DNA from 3 places in the Duganella sp. genome. Region 2 is predicted to be linked to each of the others. Evidence: riboswitches for the same ligand, from Rfam matches in the RefSeq annotation. Region 2 holds a riboswitch; each other region holds the start of a gene.
The links. Region 2 has a riboswitch for cobalamin ahead of ABDW57_RS26825 (MotA/TolQ/ExbB proton channel family protein). Riboswitches for the same ligand answer to the same signal wherever they lie in the genome.
Positions count from the first base shown of each region.

Region 1: it holds a riboswitch for cobalamin, as region 2 does, so the genes downstream of both, ABDW57_RS15375 (energy-coupling factor ABC transporter permease) here and ABDW57_RS26825 (MotA/TolQ/ExbB proton channel family protein) in region 2, are expected to answer to the same signal.
Region 3: it holds a riboswitch for cobalamin, as region 2 does, so the genes downstream of both, ABDW57_RS27595 (TonB-dependent receptor) here and ABDW57_RS26825 (MotA/TolQ/ExbB proton channel family protein) in region 2, are expected to answer to the same signal.

Region 1 is NZ_JBCNLB010000007.1:212,793-223,188, reverse strand. Features, by position in the region: gene ABDW57_RS15405 (precorrin-8X methylmutase) at 1-478, opposite strand, end outside; gene ABDW57_RS15400 (sirohydrochlorin chelatase) at 475-1,347, opposite strand; gene cobM (precorrin-4 C(11)-methyltransferase) at 1,344-2,129, opposite strand; gene ABDW57_RS15390 (ATP-binding cassette domain-containing protein) at 2,126-2,965, opposite strand; gene cbiQ (cobalt ECF transporter T component CbiQ) at 2,962-3,714, opposite strand; gene ABDW57_RS15380 (energy-coupling factor ABC transporter substrate-binding protein) at 3,686-3,994, opposite strand; gene ABDW57_RS15375 (energy-coupling factor ABC transporter permease) at 3,991-4,659, opposite strand; cobalamin riboswitch at 4,773-4,966, opposite strand; gene cobA (uroporphyrinogen-III C-methyltransferase) at 5,050-5,769, shown strand; gene uvrA (excinuclease ABC subunit UvrA) at 5,896-8,742, shown strand; gene ABDW57_RS15360 (AraC family transcriptional regulator) at 8,744-9,646, shown strand; gene ABDW57_RS15355 (hypothetical protein) at 9,643-10,396, shown strand, end outside.
Region 2 is NZ_JBCNLB010000029.1:12,811-23,206, forward strand. Features, by position in the region: gene ABDW57_RS26805 (filamentous hemagglutinin N-terminal domain-containing protein) at 1-2,779, shown strand, start outside; gene ABDW57_RS26810 (FecR family protein) at 2,748-3,614, shown strand; gene ABDW57_RS26815 (heavy metal translocating P-type ATPase) at 3,681-5,948, shown strand; gene cueR (Cu(I)-responsive transcriptional regulator) at 5,945-6,331, shown strand; cobalamin riboswitch at 6,431-6,649, shown strand; gene ABDW57_RS26825 (MotA/TolQ/ExbB proton channel family protein) at 6,727-7,293, shown strand; gene ABDW57_RS26830 (DUF2149 domain-containing protein) at 7,295-7,630, shown strand; gene ABDW57_RS26835 (cobaltochelatase subunit CobN) at 7,617-10,396, shown strand, end outside.
Region 3 is NZ_JBCNLB010000035.1:11,928-22,323, reverse strand. Features, by position in the region: gene cobT (nicotinate-nucleotide--dimethylbenzimidazole phosphoribosyltransferase) at 224-1,249, shown strand; gene ABDW57_RS27605 (adenosylcobinamide-GDP ribazoletransferase) at 1,249-2,016, shown strand; gene ABDW57_RS27600 (histidine phosphatase family protein) at 2,013-2,528, shown strand; cobalamin riboswitch at 2,533-2,754, shown strand; gene ABDW57_RS27595 (TonB-dependent receptor) at 2,824-4,677, shown strand; gene ABDW57_RS27590 (iron ABC transporter permease) at 4,735-5,757, shown strand; gene ABDW57_RS27585 (ABC transporter ATP-binding protein) at 5,757-6,530, shown strand; gene cobO (cob(I)yrinic acid a,c-diamide adenosyltransferase) at 6,527-7,132, shown strand; gene ABDW57_RS27575 (cobyrinate a,c-diamide synthase) at 7,126-8,412, shown strand; gene cobU (bifunctional adenosylcobinamide kinase/adenosylcobinamide-phosphate guanylyltransferase) at 8,409-8,957, shown strand; gene cbiB (adenosylcobinamide-phosphate synthase CbiB) at 8,960-9,922, shown strand; gene cobD (threonine-phosphate decarboxylase CobD) at 9,915-10,396, shown strand, end outside.

The sequences.
Region 1 (10,396 bases), on a different contig from region 2:
CGCGGATCAGGCGCACCAGTTCGATCAGCGCGGTCGGTGCGTTGCCGATGCCGACAATGGCGCCGTCCAGCAGGCCAAGGCGATGCGCCTTGCGCATGGCTTGCACGGCGCGCGTGGTGTCTTCCGCCTTGGCGGCGTCGATGACGTCGGCATCGCTGATGAACTGGTGGGTCTTCACGCCGAAGTGCGCGAGGCGCGGCTGCGACAGGCCGGAGCAGATCATCTCCACATCCGCCACCACCGGCGTGGCGCCGGCCAGCATGGCGGCGATGCCGGCTTCCACCGCGTTGGCATGGAAGGCGGTCAGACCATTGAAATCGAAATCGGCGTTGGCGTGGATCATGCGGCGCACGATGGGCCACTGAGCGGCGGTGTAGGCGTGACTTCCGATTTCGGCGTCGATGATGGCGAAGCTGTCGTGCTCTATCGCCTGGCCGGCGCGGGTCAGTTGTTCGGTGACGGTGTTCACGGTGCTCATGCCGGCTGGACCTCCAGGTGGGTGTGCGAATGAGAATGGCCGTGACCAAGGTCGTGCGCGATTTCGCGGTAGCTGCAGCCGTCACATGGCAGGCGGCTGTCCGGTGCGCCGGCATGCAAGTCTTCCACGCGCTGCTCCATCAACGCAAAAATCTCGGCTTCGAAACCGAAATGCTCGCTGCAGGCGAAACGCACTTGCGGATACTGGATGCGCAGGTGTTCCACCTGGCGGTGAATGCGCTGCATCAGCGTGCCGGTGTACAGGTAGTAGGGCAGCACCACAATCTGGCGCATGCCCAGCATGACCTGCCGCTGCACCACCTTCTCCAGACGCGGCCAGGTGATGCCGGTGAAGGCGAGGTCCACCAGTTCATGGTCGCTTTCCTCCATCAGCCAGCGCGCCATCTTGGCCATGTCGCCATTGGCGCCGCGGTCGGACGAGCCGCGTCCCAGCACCACCACGCCGGTGGTGCTGGGGTCCGGCATGTCCAGCGTGCCCATGGCCTTGCGCAGGCGGCGCTTGAGGATGGCCAGTATCGGATCGCACGCCGTCAGGTGCGGCGCCAGCAGGATTTCCGTTTGCGGACAGGCCAGGCGCGCGTGTTCGATCGCTTCCGGGATTTCCATCTTGACGTGGCCGGCGGCGTTCAGGATCAGCGGCACCACCAGCACGCGGCGCGAGCTGCGTGCGGCTTCCAGCAAGGCGGCGTTCATTTCCGGCGGTGCGAATTCGATGAAGCACAACTCGATGCGCCAGTCCGGCCGGCGCGCGCGCCACTGATTGGTGAATTCACGGATTTCCTGGTTACCGGAATCTTCGCGGGAACCGTGGCCGACAATCAGGATGGTGTCCTTGTTTACTGGGTTCATGCGCGGGCCTTTCTGAAACGATGGGTAAAAGTGGGGTCATACAATTTGGAACGCGCCAGGGCCTCCCAGTGCAGCGCGCCCAGCGTGGGGCTGGCGACGATCATGGCCTGGCTGGCGATGCCGGCTTCGCGACAGCGCTGCTTGATGTCGGCCAGCGTGCCGCGCACGATTTTCTGTTCGCCCGGCCAGCTGGCCTTGTGTACCACCAGCATCGGCGCGTCCTCGGCCCAGCCAGCGGCGCGCAGCGCGTTTTCCACCTTGTGCATCAGGGTGATGGACAAGAAGATGCACAGCGTGGTGCGATGTGCGGCCAGGCTGGCGAGATCTTCGCCGTCCGGCATCGGCGTACGGCCTTCCACGCGAGTGAGGATGACGCTCTGGGTCACTTCGGGCAGCGTCATGGATTCGCCGGCGGCCGCCATCGACGCCATGGCGGACGACACGCCGGGCACCACGGCCCATTCGATGCCGGCCGCGCTGAGCGGACGTGCCAGTTCGATCAGAGCGCCGTACAGCGCCGGGTCGCCAGTTTGCAGGCGCACCACGGTAGCGTGGCTGCGGGCTTGTTCGATCAGCCATGCGGTCATCTCTTCCAGCGTCATGTCTTTTGAGTCGCGGATGATGCAGCCGGGCGGCGCGTACAGCGTGACCGCGCGGTCGACCAGCGAGCCGGCAAACAGCACGGCGCCGGTCTGCGACAGCAGTTTCTGGCCTTTGACGGTGATCAGTTCCGGATCGCCGGGGCCGGCGCCGACGAACCAGATTTTTCCAAGGGGTGTCATGCGGGGCTTACTCCTGAATGTTTGAGCAGGTCGAGCAGGGCGTCGGTGCTGCGCGGCGCCGGACCGGCGGGCAGCACGCCCAGCGCGACCAGTTGTGCGTGCAGCGTCAGCGCGGCCGGCGGGCGCTGGCCGGCAGTGCGCAGTGCGTCGGTGTGTGCCGCCAATTCCTGCGCCGGTCCGGAAGCGATGCAGCGGCCGGCCGCCATGATGTGGATATCGTCGGCCCAGCGCAGGGCGAAGTCGATGTCGTGCGTGGACAGCAGGATGGTGACGCCGGGGCGATCCAGCAGCGTCGTGAGCTCGGCCTGCATGGCGGCATCCAGGCCGGCCATCGGCTCATCCAGCAGCAGCACGTCCGGTTGCATGGCGAGGACGCCGGCGATACACACGCGCTTTTTCTGGCCGAAGCTGAGTTGGTGCACCGGACGGCGCGCGTGGTCGCGCAGTCCGACCGCTTGCAGCGCCTCGCGGACCCGGGCGCGCACTTCTTCGACGGGCAGCCCCAAGTTGAGCGGGCCGAAGGAAACGTCTTCCTCCACCACCGCTGAAAACAACTGGCGATCCGGATTCTGGAACACGAGGCCGACACGCCGACGCAACGCGGTGAGTCCGGCGCGGCTGTAATCAAAAGCCTGGCCGTCGATGCGCAGTTGGCCGGCGCCGGGCCGCAGCAGACCGTTGAGGTGCTGCAGCACGGTGGTTTTGCCGGCGCCGTTAGCGCCCAGCAGGGCGTAGCGGCGACCCCGATGCAGCGCCAGGCTGCAGGCTTGCAGGCCGATGCTGCCGTCCGGGTAGCGGTGGTCGACGGCTTCCAGTTCGAGCAATGGGGCGTTCACCAGCGGTCTCCCGCGCCGATGGCGATCATGATGGCGCCGCCCAGTGCAGCCCACGCCTGCTGGCGCCGCGCTTGCGGATAGGCGGCAGGCAGGAAGCGCAAAGCGCCCTGGAAGGCGCGAGCATCGGCAGCCATTTGCAGAGCGGCGGCACGCTGCCAAACTTGCACAGCCATTTGCCCGGCCAGCATGCCAGTTGACCGCCACGCCTCGCGCCAGCCGCGATAGCCGAGACGCGCGCTCTGCGCTGTCGTGCTTTCGTCCCACGCCTGGCGCAGGACGTGCAGCATGCGGTAGCACAGCACCATCATGTCCAGCAGCAGTGCCGGCGTGCGCAGGCGGCGCATCAGCGCCAGCAGGTCGGGCAGCGGCGTGGTGAGGATGAGGCCCAGCAGGGCGGCCAGCATGGCCAGCGAACGCAAGGCGGTATGCGTGACGGCAGGCAGCATGACGGCGGACCAGCGCCAGTTGCCTTGCGCGTCCGGGCCAAACAGCATGGAGAGGCAGGAGAGCAGCAGGAATCCCAGCGGCGGCAACGCGGCGGCGAGATAGGTGCGCGCCGGCACACGGGCGCCGAGCAAGGCCGCCAGCAGCAGCGCGAAGGTCAACGCCCACAAGACGGCCGGGCTGCGCGCCAGCCACGCCGCGACGATGCCCGCCAGCGCAAACAGCGCCTTGGCAGACGGCGCCACAACGCGCCAGCGATTGGCGTAGGCCGACGATTCAATCAGCACGGTGATCCCGCCTGGCATCGCGCCTGGTCCGCTCGCGCGCGACCGAGAAGCCGAGCCAGTAGCCAATGACGCCAGCGCCGATCGCCGCCTGCAGCGCAAACAGCAGCGAGGCGATTTCCTCGCTGGCCGGTTCAAGAATCGGCGCGAACCACGGCGTGTAATCCGGCGCGATATCGCCAATGGCCTGCTGCGCACGCGCATCGGCGCCGCCGAATGCGGCCGGTACGTTCACCAGCCACAATGGCAGCACTGTCAACAGCACAATGGCAGCGCACAGCATCAGGGTGCGCAGCTTCATGCATCCCCCTTCATCACCGGCAGGGCGCGCAGTTCGTGCGCATTGAAGCGCACCATGGCATTCACCACCAGCACCGTCAGCAAGCCTTCGCTGATGGCGATCGGCACCTGCGTCAGGGCGAAGATGCCGGCGAACTTGGCAAACGACACGCCCACACCACCCACCGCCGCAGGAAACGCCAGCGCCAGCTGCAGCGAGGTCGTGACATAGGTGGCCAGATCGCCCAGGCAGGCCGCCAGGAATACCGATGCGGAACGCGACAGGCCCATACAGGCCGCCGCACGCAGCACGCCATACGAGACGAACGGCCCCACCACCGCCATCGAGAACACATTGGCGCCCAGTGTGGTCAAGCCGCCATGCGCCATCAGCAGCGCCTGAAACAGCAGCACCACAAAGCCCACCGGCACCATGGCCGCAGGCCCGAACAGCGCCGCCCCCAGGCCAACGCCGGTCGGATGCGAACAGCTGCCCGTCACCGACGGCAGCTTCAGTGCGGATAACAAGAACGCGAACGCCGCCGCAACGCCCAGCAGCATGCGCCGCTCCGGATGCGCGTGCAGGTCGCGGCCCACGGAGCGCAAGCCCCAGGCCAGAAAAGGCAAGGAAACGGCCGTCCACCCGAGCGCGTGCGCCGGCGGCAAAAAGCCTTCCATGATATGCATTCGAAACCTCCCGTCGAATGGTCTATACGGACACCAGCGGGAGGAAGAAAAGACGGTCGACAGGAATGCGGGACGCCAATAGCCGGTCGACAGCGGCTTCCCGTCACCCCGGGGATGGTGCTGACTTTTTGGGCCGGTATTCTGGCTCGCCTTCATCCTTCTCCGTGTCTTCCCGCGGTTTATCGCAGTGACGTGATGACGGAGTCGTCTGGCTTACAGCAGCGGGGGCTGCACCGGATTCACACCGGTTTCCCGTTTAACGCCATCCCCGGACAGGGATGGGCGCACCCAAGCGTTGCATCTTACACCACGCCGGCAACGCCTGCCAAGCGGAACACCGAAGACGCGCCAGCCGGTATCATGCGCACTGGCACACACGAAAGGATATCTATGTCAGCGCTGGGAAAAGTGTATTTGATCGGAGCAGGGCCCGGCGCGGCCGACCTGATTACGGTGCGCGGTGCGCGTCTGCTGGCGCAGGCCGAGGTGGTGCTGTACGATGCGCTGGTCACGCCAGAGATGCTGGCGTTGTGCCCGGACGCGGACCTGATCTCGGTCGGCAAGCGCTCCGGCCAGCGCTCCACCGCGCAAGCCGTCATCAATCAACAGCTGATCGATTGCGCGCGGCGCTACCAGTGCGTGGTGCGCCTCAAGGGCGGTGACCCGATGCTGTTCGGCCGCGCCGACGAGGAATTGCGCGCGCTGGAAGCGGAAGGCATTGAGGTGGAAGTGGTGCCCGGGATTACCACCGCGCTGGCCGCGGCGGCGGCCACCAAGCAGCCGCTGACCAAGCGCGGACTGGCGCGCAGCGTGGCCTTCTTCACTTCCAGCACCGCGCCCGATGAGCCGGACCACCCGGCGCTGCCGGAAACCGACACGCTGGTGCAGTACATGGGCGGACGCGAAGCTGCCGCCACTGCCGGCCGTCTGCTGGCCGAAGGCCGGCGGCCCGACCTGCCAGTGGTGGTGGTGGAAAACTGCAGCCGCGCCGACCAGCGCGTCCTGCGCCTCACCCTGGCCGACCTGGCGCGCGGGCTGGAAGCGGCGCACGGCCCGGTGCTGGTGATGATTGGTGAAGCATTGCAGCAACGTCAACATCAGGTAAGTTGAAACGCCGCAAGAAAATACTGGTATTATATACAGTATCGCGCGCCCGCCGGCACGATCCAGTCCAAGGTCGGCGCAAGTAATCAAACCCGGCTATAGTTATGGGTTGACTCTAAAGGCAAAAATCCCATGGAACAGATCCGCATTCGCGGCGCACGCACGCACAACCTGAAAAACATCAATCTCGACCTGCCACGTAACAAGCTGATTGTGATCACCGGTCTGTCCGGCTCCGGCAAATCGTCGCTGGCGTTTGACACGCTGTACGCCGAAGGCCAGCGCCGCTATGTGGAATCGCTGTCCGCCTATGCCCGCCAGTTCCTGCAGCTGATGGAAAAACCGGACGTGGATCTGATCGAGGGCCTGTCGCCGGCCATCTCGATCGAGCAGAAAGCCACCTCGCACAACCCGCGTTCGACCGTCGGCACCGTGACCGAGATCCACGATTATCTGCGTCTGCTGTACGCGCGCGTCGGCACGCCTTACTGCATCAACCACCCGGACCAGGCGCTGGCCGCGCAGACCGTGTCGCAGATGGTGGACGCGGTGCTGGCCCTGCCCGAAGGCACCAAGCTGATGATCCTGGCGCCGGTGGTGGCCAACCGCAAGGGCGAACACTCAGACCTGTTCGAGCAAATGCAGGCGCAGGGCTTCATCCGCTTCCGCGTGCAGAGCGGCACGCATGACGCCAAAATCTACGAAGTGGAAGACCTGCCGAAGCTGAAGAAAACCGAGAAGCACACCATCGACGTGGTGATCGACCGCGTCAAGGTCAGCGCCGACATCAAGCAGCGCCTGGCCGAGAGCTTTGAAACCGCGCTGCGCCTGGCCGACGGTCGTGCCGTCGCGTTGGAAATGGATAACGGCACGGAGCATGTCTATTCCAACAAGTTCGCCTGCAACACCTGCGGCTATTCGCTGCAGGAGCTGGAGCCGCGCCTGTTCTCCTTCAATAACCCGATGGGCGCCTGCCCGGAATGCGACGGCCTCGGTCACATCGAGTTCTTCGATCCGAAGCGCATCGTCGCCTTCCCCAACCTGTCGCTGGCGTCCGGCGCGGTGAAGGGGTGGGACCGCCGCAACCAGTTCTACTTCTCGATGCTGTCCAATCTGGCGGCGTACTACGAATTCGATCTGGACCTGCCGTTTGAAAAACTGCCGAAGACCGCGCAGGAAGTGGTGCTGAACGGCTCCGGCAAGCAGCAGATCCCGTTCACCTACATCAATGAGCGCGGCCGCACCGTGGTCAAGGAACACACCTTTGAAGGTGTGGTGAACAATCTGGCGCGCCGTTACCGCGAAACCGATTCGATGGCGGTGAAAGAGGAACTGGCCAAATTCATCAACGAGAAGAAATGCCCATCGTGCGAAGGCGCGCGCCTGCGCGTGGAAGCGCGTTACGTCAAGGTCGGCACCGGCAAGCAGGAAAAGGCCATCTACGAAATCGCGGAGAAGCCGCTGCGTGAAACGCTGTCCTTCTTCGAGCAGCTGAAGCTGCGCGGCGCCAAGAAGGAGATTGCCGACCGTGTGGTGAAAGAGATCATCTCGCGCCTGCAGTTCCTCAACAACGTCGGCCTCGATTATCTGTCGCTGGACCGCAGCGCCGACACCCTGTCCGGCGGCGAAGCGCAGCGTATCCGTCTGGCCTCGCAGATCGGCTCCGGGCTGACCGGCGTGATGTACGTGCTGGATGAGCCGTCCATCGGCCTGCACCAGCGCGACAACGACCGTCTGATCGACACCCTGAAACACCTGCGCGACATCGGCAACAGCGTGCTGGTGGTGGAGCACGACGAAGACGCTATCCGCACCGCCGATTACATCGTCGACATGGGTCCGGGCGCCGGCGTGCATGGCGGCGACGTGATCGCCGCCGGTTCGCTCAAGGACATCCTGAAGAACAAGAAATCGCTGACCGCACAGTACCTGAGCGGCACGCGCAAGATCGAAGTGCCGAAGAAGCGCCACGTGGCCGATCCCGACAAGCAGCTGGTGATCACCGGCGCCACCGGCAACAACCTGAAGAAGGTGAATCTGAAGCTGCCGGTCGGCCTGATGACTTGCGTGACCGGCGTCTCCGGCTCCGGCAAGTCGACCCTGATCAACGACACGCTGTTCCCCGCGCTGTCGCGCCACCTGTACGGCTCGCAGACCGAGCCTGCGCCGCACGACGCCATCGCCGGCCTGGAACACTTCGACAAGGTGATCTCGGTCGACCAGGCGCCGATCGGCCGCACGCCGCGTTCGAATCCGGCCACCTACACCGGCCTGTTCACGCCGATCCGCGAGCTGTTCGCCACCGTGCCGACCGCGAAGGAACGCGGCTACAGCGCCGGCCGGTTCTCGTTCAACGTCAAGGGCGGCCGCTGCGAGGCTTGCCAGGGCGACGGCGTGCTGAAAGTGGAAATGCACTTCCTGCCGGACGTGTACGTGCCGTGCGACGTCTGCCACGGCAAGCGCTATAACCGCGAAACGCTGGAAGTGCACTACAAGGGCAAGAACATCACCGAAATCCTCGACATGACGGTGGAAGACGCGCACGAGTTCTTCAAACCGGTGCCGCTGATCGCGCGCAAGCTGCATACGCTGCTCGATGTGGGTCTGGGCTACATCAAGCTGGGTCAGAGTGCCACCACGCTGTCGGGCGGCGAGGCGCAGCGGGTCAAGCTGTCGCTGGAACTGTCCAAGCGCGACACCGGCCGCACGCTGTACATCCTGGACGAGCCGACCACCGGTCTGCACTTCCACGATATCGACCTGCTGCTGAAGGTGATCCACCGCCTGCGCGACCAGGGCAACACGCTGGTCATCATCGAGCACAATCTGGACGTGATCAAAACCGCCGACTGGATCGTCGACCTGGGTCCGGAAGGCGGCGCCGGCGGCGGCAAGATCATCGCCAGCGGCTCGCCGGAAGAAGTGGCGGCCAACCCGGCCAGCGTCACCGGCAAATACCTGGTGCCGCTGTTGAAATAAAATGAAACGCGACCTCGCCCCCACGCGGCTCGATCACATGATCGACATCGTCCAGCAGTACGCGCTGGACGAGCGGCGGGTGGCGACCAGCATTCCATTTTTATCGCTGCTGCGTTCTTCGCATCCCACGCCCGTTACCAAGGGCGTGCTCAAACCTTCGTGCTGCGTGATCCTGCAGGGGCACAAGCGCGTGATCCTGGCCGATGAGGTGCTTGATTACGGCCCCGGCGAGTATCTGGCGGTATCGGTCGACATGCCTGCTTCCGGCCACATCATCAATGCCACGCCGGACAAGCCCTACCTGCTGCTGAATATTGAACTCGATCCGCAGGAGATTGCGGCCATTGTGCTGGAGGCGCAAGTCAGCATCGACTCGCAGCAGCCGGAGCGCGGCGCCTTCGTCGGCCGCACCGACGACGCTTTGCAGGAAGCCTTATACCAGCTGGTGCGCCTGCTGCGCGCGCCGGCGGCGGAAGCGGCCTTCCTGGCGGTGGGCCTGAAGCGCGAAATCATCTACCGTATGCTGACCGGTCCCGACGGCCGTCATCTGTATCAGAACATCGTACTGGATCAGCAGGACCGCGGCATCAGCAAAGCCATCGCCTGGCTCAAGGACCATTACGACCAGCCAGTCAAGGTGGAAGACCTGGCGCAGGCCACCCATATGAGCGTCTCCAGTCTGCACCACCGCTTCAAGGCGGTGACCACCATGGGGCCGATGCAGTATCAAAAGCAGCTGCGGCTGCAGCAGGCGCGCACCCTGCTGCTGAACGGCGATGTCGACGCCACCACCGCCGCCTACAAGGTCGGCTACGAAAGCGCCTCGCAATTCAGCCGCGAGTACCGCCGCCTGTTTGGCGCGCCTCCCATGCAGGACATCAAAAAACTCCGGACCGCAACATGAAGATCAATAAAAAACGCTTGGTGCCGGTGGGCGTCTTGTTGTTCGTGTTCGCCATCGTGGGACTGATTGCCGATATCGCCTGGTCGGTGAAGCAGCAGCAGCTCGATCTCATCACCAACTTCTACAAGGACCATCTGGCGCGGCCGGAGGCGCGGCAGGCGAGCCAGCTGCCGTCCGGGTCTTTCTTTTCGAAAGCGCTGGAAGCGCTGGTCGACGCCAACCTGCAGCTGTGCGACAGCCTGTCGCGCGGCGACGATATCTGCGGCTACGGCGCCGATGGCGATGTATTCCTCGATGCGCAGGAGGTGCCGCCGACGCTGGATTTCGAACGTGCGCACTTCAAGGTCACGCGCGCCGGCGACAACATCATCGAGGCCAGCTTCAACATCAATCCCGACATGGGTTCCGCCTATGAGCGGCAAATCCGTTTCGTGCTGGTGGATGAGGAAGCCGGCTGGCGCGTCGACGATATGCTGTATGGGCAGGGCCGCTCGATGCGGCAGGAGCTGGAAAAGGAAAATCAGGCGGTACTGGCGCGCGCGCGTGACCTGGCCGATACCGCCGGCTGGGTGTTCAACTACCTGGGGAACGAAGACATGCTGGATCGCGCGGTGCGCTTCATCGCTTTTCCGGTGCAGGTATGCGACCAGTACGGCGTGTGCACGGCAATGAAGCGCGACGACATGCGTCTGATGCAGGCGCTGGATGCGCTGGCAGACAGCGGCACCGCTGCCGCCGTCCTGCCCAAGC
Region 2 (10,396 bases):
CAAAGTGCAGGGCGAGCTGAAGCTCGAAACCGTGAGTGGCGGCGCCATCAGCGGGGCCGGCGCCATCACCGCCGGCAAGCTGATCGCCCGCGGCGGCACGGTCGCGCTGAGCGGCGCCAACAGTGTCGGCGGTCTCAGCGGTTACGCCAGCGGCGGCGCTTTCAGCTTCAACCAGGCCGGCAATCTGGAGGTCAGCGATGACATCAGCGCCAGCAGTACGGTCAGCCTGACCGCCACTGGCAACCTGGACATCAACAGCAATGTCAGCGGCGCCAGCGGCATGACGTTCAAGTCCGGCGGCAACATCACGCAGGATCTCAGCGTTACGCTGGACACGCCGTCGCTGACGGTGACCGCCACCAAGGCGGTCAGCCTGCCAGGCATCACCAACCACATCGACGCGCTGAGCGCCACCAGTGTTGGTTCGCTGTCGGTGCACAATACCGACGGCCTGACGCTGAACGCGATCACCCTCACCGGTACCACTGTCAACGACCAGCTCAGCGTGGAAGCAGGCGGCAATCTGGTGGTGGCCGGCGCCGTCAACCTCAACAAGCAGAACGCCAGCCTGCAGGGCACCGGCGTATCCGGCAGCGGCGTGATTACCGCCGGCAGCCTGAATGCCGTGGCCACCGGCGCAGATGTCAGCCTGACCGGCGCCAACAAGGCCAGCGCGGTCGGCGGCTCGGCCAACCAGGGCAACTTCAGCTACAACTCGGGCGTCGCGGTCGGCCTGAACTCGATCAGCACGGCCGGCACCCTGACGTTGAGCGGCACTGGCAATATCACCCAGTCCGTCGGTTCCAGCGTGCTGGACGCCAGCTCGCTGATCGTCTCCACCCCCGGCGCGGTCAACCTGAGCGGCGCCACCAACCAGATCGATGCCCTGAGCGCCACCAGCGTCGGCTCGCTGACCGTGAAGAACATGGGCGCGCTGCAGGTGGATGCGGTCACGCTGACCGGTGCGTTGTCGACCGGCGTGGTCGACCTGACCGCCGACACGCTGACGGTGGCGCATGCCATCAACGGCAAGATGCTGCCGGTGCGCCTGACCGGCAACACGGTGGCGATCGAGGCGGCCAGCAGCGCCGGCCTGTTCGACATCGGCGCCAACACGCTGACGCTGAACGCCGATCTGACTTCCAGCATCGCCAGCATTCATCCGCGCAGCGCCGGCTACAGCATGTCGATCGGCGGCGTGGCGTCGGCCTGCAGCAGCAACTGCCTGGTGGTGGAGAACCTGTGGCATGTGGTGGCGCCAACGCTGGGCCTGGGTTCGACCGATACCTCGCTCAACGTCGGCAACATCATGGTGGAGAGCATCATTGGCGGCGGCGGCACCACGGTGGCCAGCCGCAACGCCGATACCACCCGCATCGGCTTGCTGAGCAACAGCGGCAGCATCACCCAGGGCGCCATCATCAATGTACGCGATCTGGGCTTGCAGACTTCGGGCAATATCACCCTGAACAACGCCGGTAATCAGGTGACCAACCTGGCCGCCAGCCAGGGCGGCAGCGGCAGCCTGAGCTTCTCCAATACCGGTGACCTGAAGATCGCCACCCTGCAGGGCGGTACTGGCAGCACGCAGCTGTACAATATTTCCGGCGTGACCAGCGCCGGTGACGTGGTGCTGGATGTGGTGAGCGGCGCGATCCTGAAGGGCAGCGGCACCGTGCCAGGCGGCGTGCTGACGGCCAACACCCTGACCATGAATGCCTCGGGCGGCATCGGCAGCTCTTCCGTACCGCTGGCCACCAAGGTGTCCGAGCTGACCGCCACCAATACGGCCGGCGCCGGCAGCACGGCGGTCATCAATATCGCCAACGTCAACAACCCGGCCCATCCGACCATGATGACGGTGCACGATGTGCGCCAGGTCGACGCGGGCGGCGGCAACAATGGCTCCATTACCATCGACAATACCGGCGGCATGACCATTGCGGGCACGGTGGATACCTCCACCGGCTTCATCAAGCTGCAAACGCACAGCCCATTGGTGATTGACGGTTCGGTGACCAGCAGTTCTGGCTCGATCACGCTGGCGGCCGGCACCGGTTACGGCACCGACAACAAGATCACGATTGGCAGCTCGGCAGTCGTCAGTTCGGCCACCGGAACGGTGACCATGACCGCCAGCGATTACGACAACCAGGGCGGCACTGTGACCGACGTTGACGGCCCGGTGTCGCCAACGTTGATCTCGGCGCCGACGCCAACGCCAACGCCGACGCCAACGCCAACGCCAACGCCAACGCCGACGCCAACGCCAACGCCAACGCCAACGCCAACGCCAACGCCAACGCCAACGCCAACGCCCACTCCAGTTGAGCCGACGCCGACGCCAACGCCAACGCCAACTCCGGTTGAGCCGACGCCAACGCCAACGCCAACGCCAACGCCAACACCGACGCCAACGCCAACGCCAACGCCAACGCCAACGCCAACGCCAACGCCAACGCCAACGCCAACGCCGGTCCCGCCATCGGCCGACATCTGTACCATCGCGCCGAATTCGGCGCTGTGCCAGGTGCTGTCGCCGCCAACCGCGTCGGAGCCGGTCAAGCCGGTCCAGGGCGCGGCCAACGAGGTGATTAAAACGCTGGCGGCAACGGAAGTAGGCAACAGCAGCAGCGGCAGCTCCGGCGGCGGTTCAAGCTCGGGCGGCTCGGCCATGTCCACCACGCCGGACGATAAGAAGTCTGCTGACAAAGTCGACGCATCCAATGATAAGACCGGAACCAAAAATGAAACTGTTAAAAAAATGTACTGCAATTAAGGCGTTGATGCTGCTGGCGCTGTGCTGCATGGCCGGCGCCAGCTGGGCCGCCCAGGTCGCAGGCACGGTGGTGCAACTGAGCGGTCCCTTGCTGGCCAGGAAGGCAGATGGCGCGGTGCGCATTTTGTCGATGAAGTCCGAGGTCGAGAGCGGCGACACGCTGGTGACCGAGAAAAACACCTACGCCATGGTGAAATTCATCGACAACAGCGAGATCACGCTCAAGCCGTCCACCACCTTCAAGGTGGAGAATTTTTCTTACGACGCCAGCAAGCCGGAGGCCGACAACGCCTCCTTTAACCTGGTCAAGGGCGGCCTGCGCTCGGTGACCGGGCTGCTGGGCAAGCGCAACAAGGAAAAGTTTGCAATGAAGACGCCGACCGCCACCATCGGCATACGCGGCACCACCTTCATTGCCGAGTGGGTTGAGCCGAGCGCCCAAGCTGTGGCGCAGGCCGCTGCCGCGCGTCAGGCATGGATGATGGCCAGCACCGCCGCCGTGGGCGACAGCTATCCGGTGCAACCGCTGATGCTGGCGCAGGGACCGGCTCCGGTCTCGCCGCTGTCCGCTCCAGGCCCGTCATCAGGGCCGGTGGCGCCTGGCTTGTACGTGCACGTGATCGAGGGCTTGATCTTTGTTAGCAATCCTTCTGGCAGCGTGAGTTTCAATGCCGGCCAGTTTGGTTTTGTGCCGTCCTTCAGCCAGCCGCCGATCATCTTGCCGCGCAATCCAGGCCTGTCGTTCGCGCCGCCGCCGGTGTTTAACAGCTCGACCAGCTCGCAGCCGAATTCGGCCCCGCCCAAGTCCAATGCGGTGGATTGCGAAGTTCGCTAAAAACCCTTGACCTTCCTATCGTGGGATACTTGATGCTGTAGGTGTAGAAACAGCATCGGGTGTCCCATGAATCAGCAAGCAATCAAAATCGAAGGCATGAGCTGCGCCTCCTGCGTGGGCAGGGTGGAGCGGGCGCTGGCGGCCGTGCCGGGCGTTGACAAGGTCAGCGTCAACCTCGCCACCGAAATGGCACGGGTGGAATCTGCTGAGCCGGTCGACTTTGCGGTGCTGGCGCAGGCGGTCGACAAGGCTGGCTATCAAGCCTTGCCGTCCGAACCCGGCGTCGCCCCTGCTGCTGCCGTCGCCACGGCCACAAGCGGCGAAGCCAACACCGCTCCCGCTGCCGCCACCGTCACCAATGCTGCCGCTGCTGGTTCGGGCGCCGTCAGCCCGCCAGGCCGCCGCGTCTTGCCTGGGCCGTCCGGCGGCCTGGCCGTGTTGCTGGCCGCGCTGTTCTCGCTTCCTCTGCTGTTGCCGATGCTGCTGGAGCTGTTCGGCATCCACTGGATGCTGGACGGCCGCTTGCAATGGTTGCTGGCGACGCCGGTCCAATTCTGGCTGGGCGCGCGCTTCTATCGCGCCGGCTGGCTGGCCGCCCGCGCACGCAGCGGCAATATGGATCTGCTGGTGGCCATCGGCACCAGCGCCGCGTATGGCTTGAGCGTCTATCAGCTGCTGTCGGCCGCCGCCATGCCGCACCTGTACTTTGAAGCGTCCTCCGTCGTCATCACCCTGGTCCTGCTTGGCAAATGGCTGGAAGCGCGTGCCAAGCGCCAGACCACCGCCGCCATCCGCGCGCTGCAAACCTTGCGCCCTGAATCGGCGCGCGTGCGGCGCGATGGGCAGGACGTGGATGTTGCCATCAGCGATGTGCTGGTGGGAGACATCATCGTCATCCGCCCCGGCGAGCGCATCGCCGCCGATGGCGTCATCACTGAAGGCGCCAGTCATGTCGATGAAGCCTTGATCACCGGGGAAAGCCTGCCGGTGGCGCGTCATGCCGGCGAGCGTGTGACGGGCGGCGCCATCAACGGAGAAGGCCTGCTGCTGGTGCGCGTGACCGCCGTTGGCGCCGAAAGCACGCTGGCGCGCATCATCCGGCTGGTGGAAGACGCGCAGGCGGCCAAGGCGCCGGTGCAGCATCTGGTGGACCGGGTGAGTGCGGTATTCGTGCCGGTAGTGCTGGTGCTGGCGCTGCTGACCTTTGCCGGCTGGTGGCTGGCGGGGGGCGGTGCGGAGCAGGCCATCATCAACGCGGTGGCGGTGCTGGTGATTGCGTGTCCGTGTGCACTGGGATTGGCGACACCGGCCGCCATCATGGCCGGCACCGGCGTCGCCGCGCGTCACGGGATTCTGATCAAGGATGCGGAAGCGCTGGAACTGGCGCACCGCATCACTGCTGTGGCGTTTGACAAGACCGGCACGCTGACCGAAGGGCAGCCATCACTGGCCGTCCTCGCGCCTGCGCCTGGCGTCGATGAAGTGCGTCTGCTGGCGCTGGCCGCCGCCGTCCAACGCGGCAGCGAACATCCGCTGGCCCGCGCCGTCCAGCAAGCCGCCGCCACCCCGCTGAAAGCTGCCGATGTCAGCGCGCTGCCAGGGCGTGGTGTGGCGGCGACGGTGGATGGCGTCCGCCTGGTGCTGGGCAGCTCGCGGTTGATGCAGGAGCAGGGCATCGCGCTGTCCGCGCTGGCCGCACGCGCCGGCGAACTGGAACGCGCCGGCCACACCATCTCGTGGCTGGCCGACGCCGATGCGCACCAGCTGCTTGGCCTACTGGCCTTTGGTGACCGCATCAAGCCGCAGGCCCGCGCCGCCATCGATGTCCTGCACGCCATGCACATCGAAACCATCCTGCTCACCGGCGACAACCAGGGCAGTGCAAACACCGTCGGCAAACAACTCGGCATCCAGCGCGTCAACGCCAACATGCTACCGGCTGACAAAGCCAGCACGGTCGCGGCCCTGAAAGGCGCGGGCAGCACCATTGCCATGGTCGGTGACGGCATCAACGACGCGCCGGCGCTGGCTGCGGCGGACGTTGGCATCGCCATGTCCAGCGGCACCGACGTCGCCATGCACGCCGCCGGCATCACCCTGATGCGCGGCGATCCCGCACTGGTGGCCGCCGCCATCCAGATCTCGCGTCGCAGCTACAACAAAATCCGCCAGAACCTGTTCTGGGCCTTCATCTACAACCTGATCGGCATCCCGCTGGCCGCCTTCGGCCTGCTCAACCCCATGGTTGCCGGTGGCGCCATGGCACTGAGCTCGGTCAGCGTCATCAGCAACGCGCTCCTGCTGCGTCGCTGGAAACCGGAGAACCAACAATGAACATTGGCCAAGCCGCCAACGCCACCGGCGTTTCCGCCAAAATGATCCGCTACTACGAGAGCATCGCCCTGATCCCGCCCGGCAAGCGCACCGACGCCGGCTACCGCATCTACGGCGAGAACGACCTGCACACCCTGCGCTTCGTCAAACGCGCACGCCAGCTGGGCTTCTCGCTGGATCAGATCCGTGACCTGCTGTCGCTGTGGCAGAACAAAGAGCGCGCCAGCGCTGACGTCAAAACCATCGCCATGGGTCACGTAGCGCAACTCAACCAGCGCATTGCCGAACTGACCGAAATGCGCGACACCCTGCAGACACTGGCCAGCTGCTGCCACGGCGACCATCGTCCCGACTGTCCAATTCTCCAAAGCCTCGCCAGCTAACTCCGGGGTCAGGTCCGCCATTTCTACACGAGCTGGTCTGTAGCGGTCGCTACAGACCAGCTCGTGTAGAAATGGCGGACCTGACCCCGGATTTTCAGTATAATCTCGCCACGTTTTGGTGCCCGCGCGCCTGTCCAGGTGCGCAGTTAAACGGGAAACAGGAGCCTTCACCGGCCAGCCTGTGCTGCCCCCGCAACGGTCAACAAGCGTCGTCACATGACGACAACCCGCTTCGCTAAACCACTGTGCTTCATGCATGGGAAGGTCAGGCGGGGACGCTTGCCAGCCCGGATACCGGCCAAACAGGTGGAAATGCTCTATGCGTCACGAGCATTTCTGTTCATTCCGCTCACGGGGAGGTGAGTGGTTTGCGCCCTGATTTTCACAATCCGTCTATGCAAAATCTGCCTGCCGAGGCAGCGATTCATTCTATTGAAGCGCTGCTGTATTCCATTTCCAATGTGCTTTACCTACCGGTATTGCTGGGCATCGCCGCACTGGTGCTGCATATGCTGGTGTGCTTCGGCATCTTCGGCGCCGAGTGGCTGGAGCGCCGCCGCGGTGTACGCATGCTGGTCGCCACCGCCAGACAGGAAATGGCCGCCGTCGTCGCCGCCAAGGAGCACCAGCCAGCGCTGGACGCGCGCCTCGAACGCGTGGTGCAGCGCGCCGATGCCAGCGGCGTGCGCCGCCTCGATGGCGTGCGCTTCGTGGTGCGCGTCGGCCCTGCACTGGGCCTGATGGGCACCCTGATCCCGATGGGCATTTCGCTGGCCGGCCTCGCACAAGGCAATCTGCCGAAGATGGCCGAGTCCATGACCACCGCCTTCACCGCCACCGTGGTCGGCCTGGCGTGCAGCGTCAGCGCCTATGTGTTGACGCTGGTGCGCGAGCACTGGCTGCGCAGCGACCTGACCGAGATCGCCTTCGCCGCCGAAACCCTGCTGGCAGCGGAGGGCTGAGATGCGCTACCTGAACAAGCATCGCTATAGCCGCCACGGCGAGCATGGCGAAGATCCGCTATCGGGCGTGGCCAATCTGTTCGACGCCAGCATCGTGTTCATTGTGGCGATGATGCTGGCGCTGTTCTCGGCCTGGAATATGATGGACCTGCTGGACCCGAACTCGGAAGTCACCATCGCCAAGAAAACCGCCGACGGCCGGGTCGAAGTGCTGACCAAGAAGGGCGCGGAGATCAAGGTCAGCAAGGTAAGCGACAAACCGCTGTCCGGATCAGGCAAGCGCCTGGGCACGGCGTACCAGCTGCCGGATGGGAAGGTGATCTATGTTCCGGAATAAGCTGTGGGCCTTGCTTGTCTTGTTGCTGTGCGTAGCCGGCGACGTGCGGTCCGCGCAGGCGCCGCGTACCCTGGCATTGATGCTGGGCGACGTGGAGTCGCGACCCACCGTGCTGGCGGTGCGCGGTCTTCAGGATGAATTGAAGGCGCTGAATCTCAGCATCCGCATTGTGCCGGTAAACGGTCTGACGCCGGCCGACCGTAGCGCGTTGGCCTCCGCCGACGTGGCGGTCATCAACGTCAAGGGCCGCCAGGCCATGGCCGGCCTGACCGCCGAATTGCAGGCGCTGCAAAAGGCGCGCAAGCCGGTGTTTGCGGTGGGCGCCATCGACGACAGCTTGCGCGAGCTGGGTGTGCGCGATGATAAAACCATCCAGGCCTATCACGCCGAGGGCGGCGTGGAAAACATCGGTAATATGCTGCGCTATATCCTGCGCAGCAGCTTCGGCTCTACGGTCAGCGTGGCGCCGGTGCACGCGATGCCGGAGGCTGGCCTGTATGACGTGCAGGCCAATCGCACCGTCGGCAGCTACGACGACTATGTGCGCGGTTACGCGCACCACAAACCGGGCGCGCCGTGGATCGCCGTGCCGTTCTACCGCGCCAGTCTGGTGGCAGGACAAACGCTGCCGCTGGCCGCTATGGTTGCGCGCCTGGAGGCCAGCGGCTACAACGTGGCGCCGGTTTTTGGCTATCCGTATGAAGTCCCTCTGAAGCTGCTGCTGGACGAAAACGGCAAGAGCCGCGTCGACCTGATCGTCGCGCTGGGCATGAAGGTGGGCGGCACCGCCAGCGTGAGCGCGCTGCTCGACCAGCTTGGCGTGCCGGCGATTAACGCCATCACGCTGAGTCAGCAGACCTATGCGCAGTGGCAGGATTCCAAAGTGGGCCTGGACATCATCGAGCGCACCTGGCAACTGGCCGGCGCCGAGGCGGCGGGCCTGATCCAGCCAACCGTGGTCGCCAGCCGCGAACGCATCAGCGATGCGCAGACCGGCCTGGCCTACGTGGAGGAGACGCCGATTGCGGAGCGCATCGAGCGTCTCAACGAACGCGTGGCCGCCTGGCTGGCGCTACGCCAGCAGGCCAATCGCGACAAGCGTGTGGCCATGATTTACTTTAACTATCCGCATGGTTCCGAGACCATCGGCGCGGCTTACCTTAACGTGCTGCCGGAAAGCCTGTGGCAGATCGCCCAGCGTCTCAAGCACGACGGCTACCGCACCGGCGACGCACTGCCGGCCAGCGAAGGCGAGCTGCAAGGCGAGATCCAGAAGTGGGGCAATTACCCCGGCAAGTCCAAGGGCGATTACATGGCGGGTCTGAAGCATCTGGCCGAAAGCGGCCAGGCCTTGCTGGTGCCGCTGTCCGACTACCAGCAGTGGTTCGCCAGACTGCCGCAACCGCTGCGCGCATCGATCGAACGGTCGTGGGGCAAGCCGGAGCAGGCGCCGGTCCTGTGGCGCAACGTCCAGGGCGAGGCCTTCTTCGTCTATCCTGCACGCCGCTTCGGCAATGTGCTGATGGCGCCGCAGCCAGGCCGCGCATGGGAGCAGAATCTGGAGAAGCTGCACAATGAGGTCAGCATGCCGCCATCGCACGAGTACATCGCGTTTTATCTGTGGCTGCAGAAGGACTTCAAGGCGCACGCCGTCATGCATATCGGCACCCACGGCACGCAGGAATGGCTGACCGGTAAAGAGGCAGGCCTGTCCGACAGCGATCCGTCCGAGGCGTTGATCGGCGCCATGCCCAACATCTATCCTTATGTGATGGACGACGTGGGCGAAGGCATCCAGGCCAAGCGCCGCGGCATGGCAACCATCATCGATCATATGACGCCGCCGTTCGATGTCGCCGGTTTGAATCCCGATTTGCGCGAACTGGGTGCACTGCTGAACGACTACCGCGTGGCCGAACAAAAAAGCCCGCTGCTGGCCGCCAGCCATCTGAAAGCCATCAACCGGCTTGCTGCCAAGAGCGGCGTGTTGAAGGACATGAAGAAGTCGGAACTGAAATCGGAAGCCGATATGGAAGGGCTGGAAGAATACCTCGATGATACCGGCAACAAGCTGACGCCATTCGGCCTGCATACCTTCGGCGTAGCGCCCGCACCCGAACAGCGCAATGCCACCGCGCGTGCGGTGGTGAGCCTCGATAACGCCTCCACGCCAGAGCAGAAGCTGAAACGCATCTCACAGCTGGAAGCGGATATCGAACAAAGCGCGCAACTGGAGCTGGACCGCCTGATGCAGGCGCTGTCGGGCCGCTACATTCCGACCGGCGCCAGCGCAGACCTGGTGCGTAATCCGAACGCGCTGCCGACCGGCCGTAATTTCTTCGGCCTCGATCCCTCGCGCATTCCGAGCAAGACTACTTATGAAGCCGGCGCCAAACTGGGGCAGCAACTGGTGGAAGACTACCGCAAGCGCCACGGCGCCTATCCGGAAAAGCTCAGCATGAACTTGTGGGGCGTCGAGACCTCGCGCCATGAAGGCGTGATGGAAGCGCAGGCCATGTCGCTGATGGGTATCCGGCCGACATGGGACGAACGTGGCCGCGTCACCGGCGTGGAAGCGCTGAGCCGCAAGCAGATGGGCCGTCCGCGTGTGGATGTGACGCTGGTGTCCTCCGGCCTGTTCCGCGACCTGTTCCCCAACTTGCTGACGTTGATGGATCAAGCCGCGCAACTGGCACAGAAGCAGGACGATGAAGGCGGCAACGTCATGGCAGCGCACAGCCGCAAGACCGCCGCCGCGCTGAGCGC
Region 3 (10,396 bases), on a different contig from region 2:
TCGACTGTAATTTTTTAAAGACCGGTGATACTTGCTGTTGAAGCGTTGTGTTCATCAGCACAGAAGCGAGATTATGAAGTGTTTCGTTTATCTCGTCAACCCTCGTTTTCGCTACATCGTTTTGTTTTCGACGCCGCGTTTTGCGAGGGACCGAACTATAGCAAGCCGCCGCCCGCTTTGGCAAGAGGTAAAATACAAATCTTTCGATTCATACGCCTCCTCCATGTCGATCTCTCCTACTCATAACGAAGCGCTGTCCGCCCAACTCGATCGTGCTATTAATAACAAGACCAAGCCGCTGGGCAGCCTGGGGGTACTGGAGGCGCTGGCCAAACAAATCGGCCTGATACAGAACCGCTGCGATATCAGCATCATCAACCCATCCATATTGGTGTTCGCCGCCGATCACGGTGTGGTGGCTGAGGGCATCTCGGCGTACCCGCAGGACGTGACCTGGCAAATGGTGGCGAACTTCCTGGCCGGCGGCGCCGCTATCAATGTGTTTGCCGCCCAAAACAACTGCGCGCTGCGCGTGATCGACGCCGGCGTTAATCACGACTTCGGCCCGCGCGACGGCCTGACCGACCGCAAGCTGGCGCACGGCACCCGCAACTTCGCCCACGAACCGGCCATGAGCCGCGACCTGTGCGAAACCGCGCTGGCCGCCGGCATGGCGCTGGCGGCCGAGCTGGAAGGCAATGTGGTCGGCTTCGGTGAAATGGGCATCGGTAACACCACCGCCGCCGCCGCGCTGATGCACAAGCTGACCAGCATCCCGGTCGCCCAATGCGTCGGCGCCGGCACCGGCCTTTCGGCCGACGGTATCCTGCACAAGCAGCGCGTGATCGAAGCCGCCGTCGCAAAACACAACGCGGCCAGCGAGCCGCTCGATGTCCTTGCCACCTTCGGCGGCCTGGAAATCGCCATGATGGCCGGCGCCATGCTGAAAGCCGCCGAGCTGCGCAAGGTGCTGCTGATCGATGGCTTTATCGTCACCAGTGCGCTGCTGGTCGCGGCGCGCTTGCAGCCGGCCATTCTGGATTACTGCATCTTCGCGCACTGCTCCAACGAGAACGGCCACCGCCAGATGCTGGAATCATTGAACGCCAGGCCGCTGCTCACTCTGGGCTTGCGCCTGGGCGAAGGCACCGGCTGCGCGCTGGCGCTGCCGCTGCTGCATGCCGCCGCCAACTTCCTGAACCAGATGGCCACGTTTGAATCGGCCCAGGTCAGCGAGAAGTCCGAGTAATGCATCAGCTACGCCTGTTCTTCACCGCGCTGCAGTTCTTCTCCCGCCTGCCGATTCCGGGTTGGGTGGGTTTCGATCCTGCGTGGCTGAACCAGGCCTCGCGCTACTTCCCGCTGGTGGGCGTGGTGGTGGCGCTGATTAGCGCCGCCACTTACGCGCTGACCGCATGGCTGCTGCCGACGCCGGTCGCCGCCATCCTCTCCACCGCGGCCGGCATCTACGCCACCGGCGCATTCCACGAAGACGGCTTTGCCGATATGTGCGACGGCTTCGGCGGCGGCATGACGCCGGAACGCGTGCTGGAGATCATGAAGGATTCGCGCATCGGCGCGTATGGCGCCATCGGCATCATCTGCATGCTGGGACTGAAGCTGACCACACTGGCCATGCTGCCGCCGCTGGCCGCCGTCGGCGCGCTGCTGGTGGCGCATCCGCTTTCACGGCTGATGGCGACCTCGCTGATCTGGCGCCTCGATTATGTCCGCGCCGAAGGCAAGGCCAAGCCGCTGGCGCAAAAGATGCGTGGCCGCGAATTCCTGATTGCCGCCGCCAGCGCCGCTGTTCCAGCACTGGTAGTGATCGCACTGCGCTGGCTGCCGCTTGCCGCGCTGCTGGCTGGCGTGCTGACCGCGGCCATCGCCACCATCTGGCTGGCACGCAAATGCGTGCGCCGCATCGGTGGCTACACCGGCGATTGCCTGGGCGCCGTGCAGCAGGTCACTGAAGTGGTGTTTTACCTGTGCGCCCTGGCCAGCCTGCAGCCATGAAGCTGATACTGGTGCGCCATCCGCAGCCGCTGGTCGCGCCGGGCATCTGTTATGGCAGCACCGATCTTGAGGTGGCGCCAGCGGAGCTGGAGCACACGCTGGCCGCATTGCGGCTGCTGCCCGATCTTCCCATCTATTCAAGCCCACTGCGCCGCTGCGCCCAGCTGGCCGCGCGCCTGAGCGGCAACGCCATCTACGACGCCCGCCTCGCTGAGATGCATTTCGGCGCGTGGGAGATGCAGGCCTGGGACGCCATTCCCCGCGCCGAGATCGATGCCTGGGCCGCCGACATGGTCCACTATCGTCCCGGCGGCGGCGAAAGCGTGTTCCAGATGGCCGGGCGCATCGCCGACTTTTACGATACGCTGCAGAGCGATACCATCATCATCTGCCACGCCGGCGCCATGCGTCTGCTGCGTGCCCGCCACGCCGGACTGCCCCCTGCGGAGATGGCCCTGCAAGCCGCACAAACCGCCCATCAAATCCCCTACGGCTCCACCTTGACCCTTTAAACCCGTATAATGTGCGGGTTTTGGTGCTCGCGCGTCTGTCCAGATGCGCAGTTAAACGGGAAACACGAAGCTGCAAAAAAGCCAACGTGTGCTGCCCCCGCAACGGTAAGCAAGTGTCGCCGCTGTACGCGACAAACCGCCTCTGACAACCACTGTGCTTCGGCATGGGAAGGTAAGGCGGTCTGACTTGTTAGCCCGGATACCGGCCAAATCAGGTGGAAACGGGCGCGCCCCGCTTCTGTTCACAATTGGCCTACGGGGACGTCGGCTGGTTGCTACTAACCGAAAAATGATCATGACCTTTCGTATTTCCCGCCCTGCGGCAATGACGTCGCTGGCGCTGGCCATGGCTGCCTGCTATGCGCACGCCGAACCTGCCGATGCCGTCGTCGTTACCGCCACCCGCTCGCCGCAGCCGCTGGCCAACGTCATCAGCGACACCATCACGATTAGCGCAGAGCAGATCGCCGAATCCGGCGCAGGCTCGATCGTCGATCTGCTGCAACGCCAGCGCGGCATCGAGATCGCCCGCAACGGCGGCGCCGGCACCGCGTCCAGCGTCTACATCCGCGGCGCCAACAGCAACCAGAACATCGTACTGGTCGACGGCGTGCGTATCGGCTCTTCGACCACCGGCGCCGCCAACTGGAGCGCCATCCCGCTGACCGCCATCGACCATATCGAAATCGTCTACGGCCCACTGAGCTCCCTGTACGGTGCCGACGCCATCGGCGGCGTGATCCAGATCTTCACCAAGAAGGGCAAGGGTGCGCCATCCGTCACGGCCTTCGCCGGCTACGGCAGCGACACGACGCGTGAAGTGGACGCCACCCTGTCCGGCGCGACCGGCGGTGAGCACAGCTTCAGCTACGCGATCAGCGCCGGCAAGGAAAAATCGGATGGCTTCAACGCCACCCGCCGCGGCCTGTCTTCGTACAATGCCGACCGCGATGGCTACGACAAGGAAAACGCCGCCGGCCAATTCAGCCTGCAACTGGCGCCGGGCTATGAGGCCGGCGCGCTGTTCGTGCACAGCAAACTGGAGTCGCAGTACGACGCCGGCACTTCCGCCTACAACGTGCGCAGCACCGCTTCGCTGGATACCGCCGCGGTTTACGGCAAAGCCAAGTTCGTGCAAAACATCGACACCCTGCTGCAGTATTCGGAAAGCCGCGACAAGGGCCAGAACTGGAGCAGCGCCGCCGCCACCGGCTACTCGCGCATCGACACCAAACAAACCGACATCACCCTGCAAAACGATGTGCGCATTGGCGACGACGTGTTGCAAGTGCTGTACGACCACCGCAAGGAAGATGTGTCGACCAACGGTGCCAAAGACATGAACCGCGACCGCACCACCAACTCGTGGGCTGCTTCGTACAATGCACGCCGTGGCGCCAACTTGCTGAACGCCGCTGTCCGCCGCGACAAATCGGTGTACGGCGCCAAGACCACCGGCTCGCTGGGCTATGGCTACGACTTCACGAAACAGCTGCGCGCCACCGCCAGCTACGGCACCAGCTTCCGCGCGCCGACCTACAACGAGTTGTACTACCCAGGCTACGGCAATGAGGGCAACAAGCCGGAACAAGGCAAGAACGCCGAGATCGGCCTGCGCTGGGATGACGGCGTGAACGCGCTGAGTGCCAACTACTACCACAACAAGCTGACCGACCTGCTGGTCAACACCACGCCTTGTCCGTTCGGCATCGACGGTTATACCTATGGCTGCGCCTACAACGTCAACAAGGCGACGCTGGAAGGTGTGACGATCGCCGGCGCCACCAAGCTGGCCGGGGTGAATCTGGCTGCCAGCATCGACCTGCAGGATCCCAAGGACGATACCAGCAACAAGCGCCTGGCGCGCCGCGCGAAGAAGCACGGCAACGTGACCGCCGATTACGGCATCGGCGCCCTGAAGCTGGGCGCGGAACTGGAGTTCTCCGGCGACCGTTTCGACGATGCGGCCAACAAGAACCGCCTCGGCGGCTATGGCCTGGTGAACCTGTTCGCGACTTATGCGTTCGCCCGCGACTGGTCGGCGCTGGTCCGCTGGAACAACATCGGCGACAAGCAGTACGACCTGGCCCGCAACTATGCAACGCCAGGCTCCAAGGTGTTTGCCGGTATCCGTTACGGCTACAAATAATGGTGTAACCTGCCGGGGATGGACGTCCTTCCCCGGCAGTTTTTTTGAAAGCAGTGCATGCGTTCTTTCTCCCGCAATCTGCGACAGCGCGCCGCCATTACCCTTGCAGGGTTGCTGCTGTTCGCGTTTGCCAGCCTGATTTTCTCGGGCATGACCGGTTCGGTCTCAATTCCCTTTTCCGATATTCCCGCAGCGCTGAATGAGCTGCTGCATGGCCAGACCTCGACGCTGGCAGCCACCCTGCTCGACCTGCGCATCAATCGCGCGGTTTCCGCTTTTGTCACCGGTGCCGCGCTGTCGCTGGCCGGTGTGATGATGCAGGCGCTGTTGCGCAACCCGCTGGCCGATCCTTATGTCCTCGGCTTGTCGGCCGGCGCCTCGGTCGGCGCCTTGGCCGCGCTGCTGTTCATGTGCGCCGCATGGATGGTCGATGCCGCCGCTTTCGGCGGCGCGGTCGCCGTCTCGATGATGTTGTATGTGCTGGCACGGCGCGACCTGCGCGGCGGCACGGCGGCCGAAGGCGGCACCTCGCTGTTGCTGCTGACCGGTGCGATCCTGTCCGCCGCCTGCATGGCGCTGGTGACGCTGATGCTGTCCATCGCGCCGGAGAGCCGCCTGCGCAGCATGGTGTTCTGGATGATCGGCGACTTGTCCGGCACGCAGGTGCGCTGGATGCCATGGGCCGTGCTGCTCGCCGCGCTGGCGTTTGCGCTGCGCAGTGCGCGCTCCATGAATGTGATGGCGCTGCACGCCGAAGCCGCCGCCACGCTGGGCATCCGCGTGGGTGCGCTGCGCAAGGGCCTGTTCTTCGTCTCCGGCCTGCTGACCGCCAGCGCCGTCACCAGCGCCGGCAGCATAGGCTTCGTCGGCCTGATCGTGCCGCACGCCTGCCGCTTTGCGGTCGGTCCCGACCACCGCATCCTGATTCCTGCCGCTACTGTGGGCGGCGGCACCTTCCTGCTGCTGGCCGACACGCTGGCCCGCACCGCCATCGCGCCCCAGCAGCTGCCGGTCGGCGTGGTGACGGCGCTGATTGGCGCGCCGGTCTTCCTGTATCAACTGCACAGGCTACGCAAATGATGATCAGCACGCACAAACTTTATCTGGGCGTCGGCCAGCGCCAGCTGGTGTCGGACCTGGAATGGCAGGTACGCGAGGGCGAATGCTGGAGCGTCATCGGCCGTAATGGCGCCGGCAAGAGCACCTTGCTGCGCGCGCTGGCAGGCCTGCGCGCGCCGGAAGCCGGCCATGTGGCCATCAACGGACGCCCGCTGGCCGAATGGCCGCTGGCCGAGCTGGCGCGCCAGCGCGCCTTCCTGGCGCAAAGCCGCAGCGACGCCTTCTCCTACAGCGTGATCGAGACCGTGCTGTCGGCGCGCCATCCCTACCACGACAACCGCTACTGGGAAGACAGCGACGACCACGCCATCGCCATCAAAGCGCTGGAAGCGATGGAAGTGGCCGACCTGGCGGCGCGCGACGTGCGCACGCTGTCCGGTGGCGAACGTCAGCGCGTGGCGATTGCCGCCATGCTGGCGCAGGACACGCCGCTGCTGCTGCTCGACGAACCGGCCAACGCGCTGGATCTGGCGCATCAGGTCAGCGTGATGAATATCGTCGCGCGCCTGTGCCGCGAACAAGGCAAGACCGCCGTCATGATCGGCCATGACCTGACGCTGGCGCACAGCGTCTCCACCCACGCGCTGCTGTTGAAAGGCGATGGCCGCTGGCTGGCTGGCGCCACGGCGGAAGTCATGCAGGCCGATATCCTGAGCGACTATCTCGGCCACCCGATTGAAGTCATCCGGCACGGCAAGCGCAGCATCTTTATCCCCAACGAGGAAACCCAATGAGCGACGACATCAACGAACGTCACCGCGCGCGCATGGAGCGCAAGAAGGCCATCATCGACGCCAAGATCGCCGCCGCCGACAAGCAGATCGGCATCATCATCGTCAACACCGGCAACGGCAAGGGCAAGAGCTCCAGCGCCTTCGGCATGGCCATCCGCGCCATGGGCCATGGCATGAAAGTCGGCGTGGTGCAGTTCATCAAGGGCGCGCTGCAGACCGGCGAAGAGCGCTTCCTGCGCCGCTTCCCGGAAGAGATCAGCTTCCACGCCATGGGCGAGGGTTACACCTGGGAGACGCAGAACCGCGAGCGCGATATCGCCAAGGCGCAGCTGGCATGGGAACAGGCCAGGAAGTTTTTGGCCGATCCGCAGATCGGGCTGGTGATCTTCGATGAACTGAACATCGCCCTCAAATACAAATACCTCGATGTGGAAGTCGTCATCAACGACCTGCTGGCGCGTCCGGCGATGCAGCACGTCTGCATCACCGGCCGTGGGGCGCCGCCGGAACTGATCGAGATAGCCGACACGGTTACCGAGATGGAAGTGGTCAAGCACGCGTTCAAGGCCGGCATCGGCGCGCAAGCGGGGACCGAATGGTAAGAGCCCTGTTGGTGGCTGCCGTCTCTTCAGGACAAGGCAAAACCACCGTCACCGCCGCGCTGGCGCGCAAGCTGGTCAAGCTGGGCCAGCGCGTGCGCGTGTTCAAGTGCGGCCCGGACTTCATTGACCCGATGCTGCTGGAACGTGCCAGCGGCGCGCCGGTGCGCTCGCTCGACCTGTGGATGGTCGGCAAGGAGCTGTGCAGCCAGCAACTGGCGCAGGCTGCCGGCGAGGCGGACGTGATCCTGATCGAAGGCGTGATGGGACTGTATGACGGCACGCCCTCTTCCGCCGATCTGGCACGCGCGTTCGGCGTGCCGGTGATGGCGGTGATCGACGCCGGCGCCATGGCGCAAACCGCCGGCGCGCTGGTGCATGGCCTGCGCGACTACGGTCCGGTGCAGATGGCCGGGGTGATCGCCAACCGCGTTGCCAGCGAAGGTCATGCGAAGATGATCGCGTCCTCGCTGCGCGACATTCCGCTGTTTGGCACGTTGCCGAAGCAGGCCAGGTCGCTGCCGGAACGCCATCTCGGGCTGGTGCTGCCGGGCGAGGTGCAGGATATCGACCAGTTGCTGGATGACCTGGCCGACCAGCTGGCATTTGACCATGCGGCGTGGGAACGTCTGCCGCCGGTCGATATCGCCGCAGCGCCAGCACCGGCGCTGCCACCGCTGCTGGCCGGGAAAACCATCGCCATCGCGCGCGATGCGGCCTTCATGTTCCTCTATCCGGCCAACCTGGACACGCTGCGCGCCATGGGCGCAACGCTGACATTCTTCTCACCGCTGGCCGACGAAGCCGTGCCGCCGGAAGCCGATGCGGTCTACCTGCCTGGCGGCTATCCCGAACTGCACGCCGAACAACTGTCGCAAGCGCACAACTGGACCGCGTCGGTCCGCGCCGTTCACACGGCCGGCATGCCGATCGTGGCCGAATGCGGCGGCATGATGGCTTTGGCCGACACGCTGGCCGACCAGGCCGGCGCGGTGTGGCAAATGGCCGGCCTGCTGCCCGGCGCCGTGGCCATGCAGCCACGTCTTGCGGGCCTCGGATCGCAAGGACTGGAAACGCCGCAGGGCACACTGCGCGGCCATACCTTCCATTACTCCAAGCTGGCGACCAGCGTGGCGCCGGCCGCGTACACTAGCAAGCATCCCTCTGCTATACAAGGCGAGGCCTGGTATAAGGTAGGATCGTTATCGGCTTCGTATTTTCACGCATACTTTGCATCCAATCCGGCGGCAACCGCCGCCTTGCTACTGAGGAGTGTGACATGACACGTACACTGGTTCTGGGCGGCGCCCGCTCCGGCAAAAGCGCCTACGCTGAACGTCTGGCCGCCGATTCCGGCAAAGAAGTGGTCTACATCGCCACTGCTACGCCGGGCGACGAGGAAATGGCCGCGCGCATTGCGCATCACCGTGCCGGCCGTCCGCACGAGTGGATTACGGTGGAAGAGCCGCTGGCACTGGGCAATCAGCTGCTGCGCTGGTCCTCGCCCGACCGTCTGATCCTGGTGGACTGCCTGACGCTCTGGCTGAATAACCTGCTGTTCAGCAGCGGCCAGGAATATCCGGACATCGGCCAGATCACGCTGCCGGCGCTGTTCCACGAACAGCAGGACATGCTGGCCAGCGCGCTGACCAAGTGCGTCAGCGACATCGTGCTGGTATCGAACGAGGTAGGACTGGGCATCATGCCGATGGGCGCCGTGTCGCGCTGCTTCATGGATGAACAGGGCCGCCTGAACCAGTCGGTCGCCGCCATCTGCGACCGCGCGGTGTTTGTCGCCGCCGGCCTGCCGCTGGTGCTAAAAGGATAACTGTGCTGAGTGGACTAAGTTTTTCCGCTGTCGCGCTGCTGATGGTGGTCGCTGTACTGCTGGACCTGTGGTGGGGCGAGGTACGCCGATGGCACCCGCTGGTCGGTTTTGGCAATCTGGCCATCGGCCTGGAACGCCGCCTCAATCAGGAAGGCCCGCTGCGCTTCATGCGCGGCGTGCTGGCGTGGATGCTGGCGGTGCTGCCGCTCACCGCGCTGGCCGCGCTGCTGGTGTGGGCACTGGCCGTGCCAGCCGCACAAGCCGCCGCCCATGTGCTGATGCTGTATTTCGCCCTCGGTCTGCGCAGCCTGCGCGACCACAACCTGCCGATTGCCGACGCGCTGGCGCAGAATGACCTGCCGGCGGCGCGCCGTCTCACTTCCTATATCGTCAGCCGCGATACCACCAGCGCCAGCGAAATCGAACTGACCAAGGCCAGCGCCGAGTCGCTGCTGGAAAATGGCAACGATGCCGTCTTCGGCACGCTGTTCTGGTTCATGCTGGCCGGCGGCCCGGGCGCGGTGCTGTTCCGCATGGCGAACACGCTGGATGCGATGTGGGGCTACCGCACGCCGCGCCTGCGCCAGTTCGGTTGCGCCGCCGCCCGCATCGACGATGCGCTCAATTACATTCCGGCGCGTCTGACTGCGCTGTCGTACGTGCTGCTGGCGCCCGGCCTGCAAGGCAAGCGCCGCGCATGGCAATGCTGGCGTGCGCAGGCACCGGCCTGGGATAGCCCGAACGCCGGTCCGGTGATGTCCAGCGGCGCCGGTGCGCTGGGCGTGCAGCTGGGCGGCGCCGCCATCTATCACGGCCAAGTGGAACACCGTCCCACACTGGGCGCGGGCGCACAAGCCACCGGCACGGATATCAATCGCGCCTGGCAGCTGGTCGCGCGTACCACCGCGTTGTGGCTGGCCATGGCTTGCGCGGCCGCAGCACTGATGGAGTACACACATGCTTGAACACGGCGGCAACCTGCGCGACGCCGCAAAACGCTTTGGCCGCAACGACTGGGTCGACCTGTCGACCGGCATCAACCCGCGCTGGTATCCGGCGCCCGCACTGGAGGGCAATGCGTGGCATCGCCTGCCGGAGCCAGACCCCGCGCTGACCTTGGCCGCACAGGCCTACTACGGCGCGCCGCAGATGCTGCCGGTGGCCGGTACGCAGGCCGCGATCCAGGCCTTGCCACGTTTGCGGCAGCCATCACGCGTCGCCGTCAGCGCGCCATCGTATGCGGAACACGCACATCACTGGGCCGGCCACGGTCACACGCTCACGCTGAAGCCTTACGACGCACTGGAAGCCGCCATCGCGCACCACGACGTGGTGGTCGTGGTCAACCCGAACAACCCTACCGGCGCGGTGGTGCCGCCGGCCCAATTGCTGCAATGGGCCGACCAACTGGCCACGCGCGGCGGCTGGCTGGTGGTGGA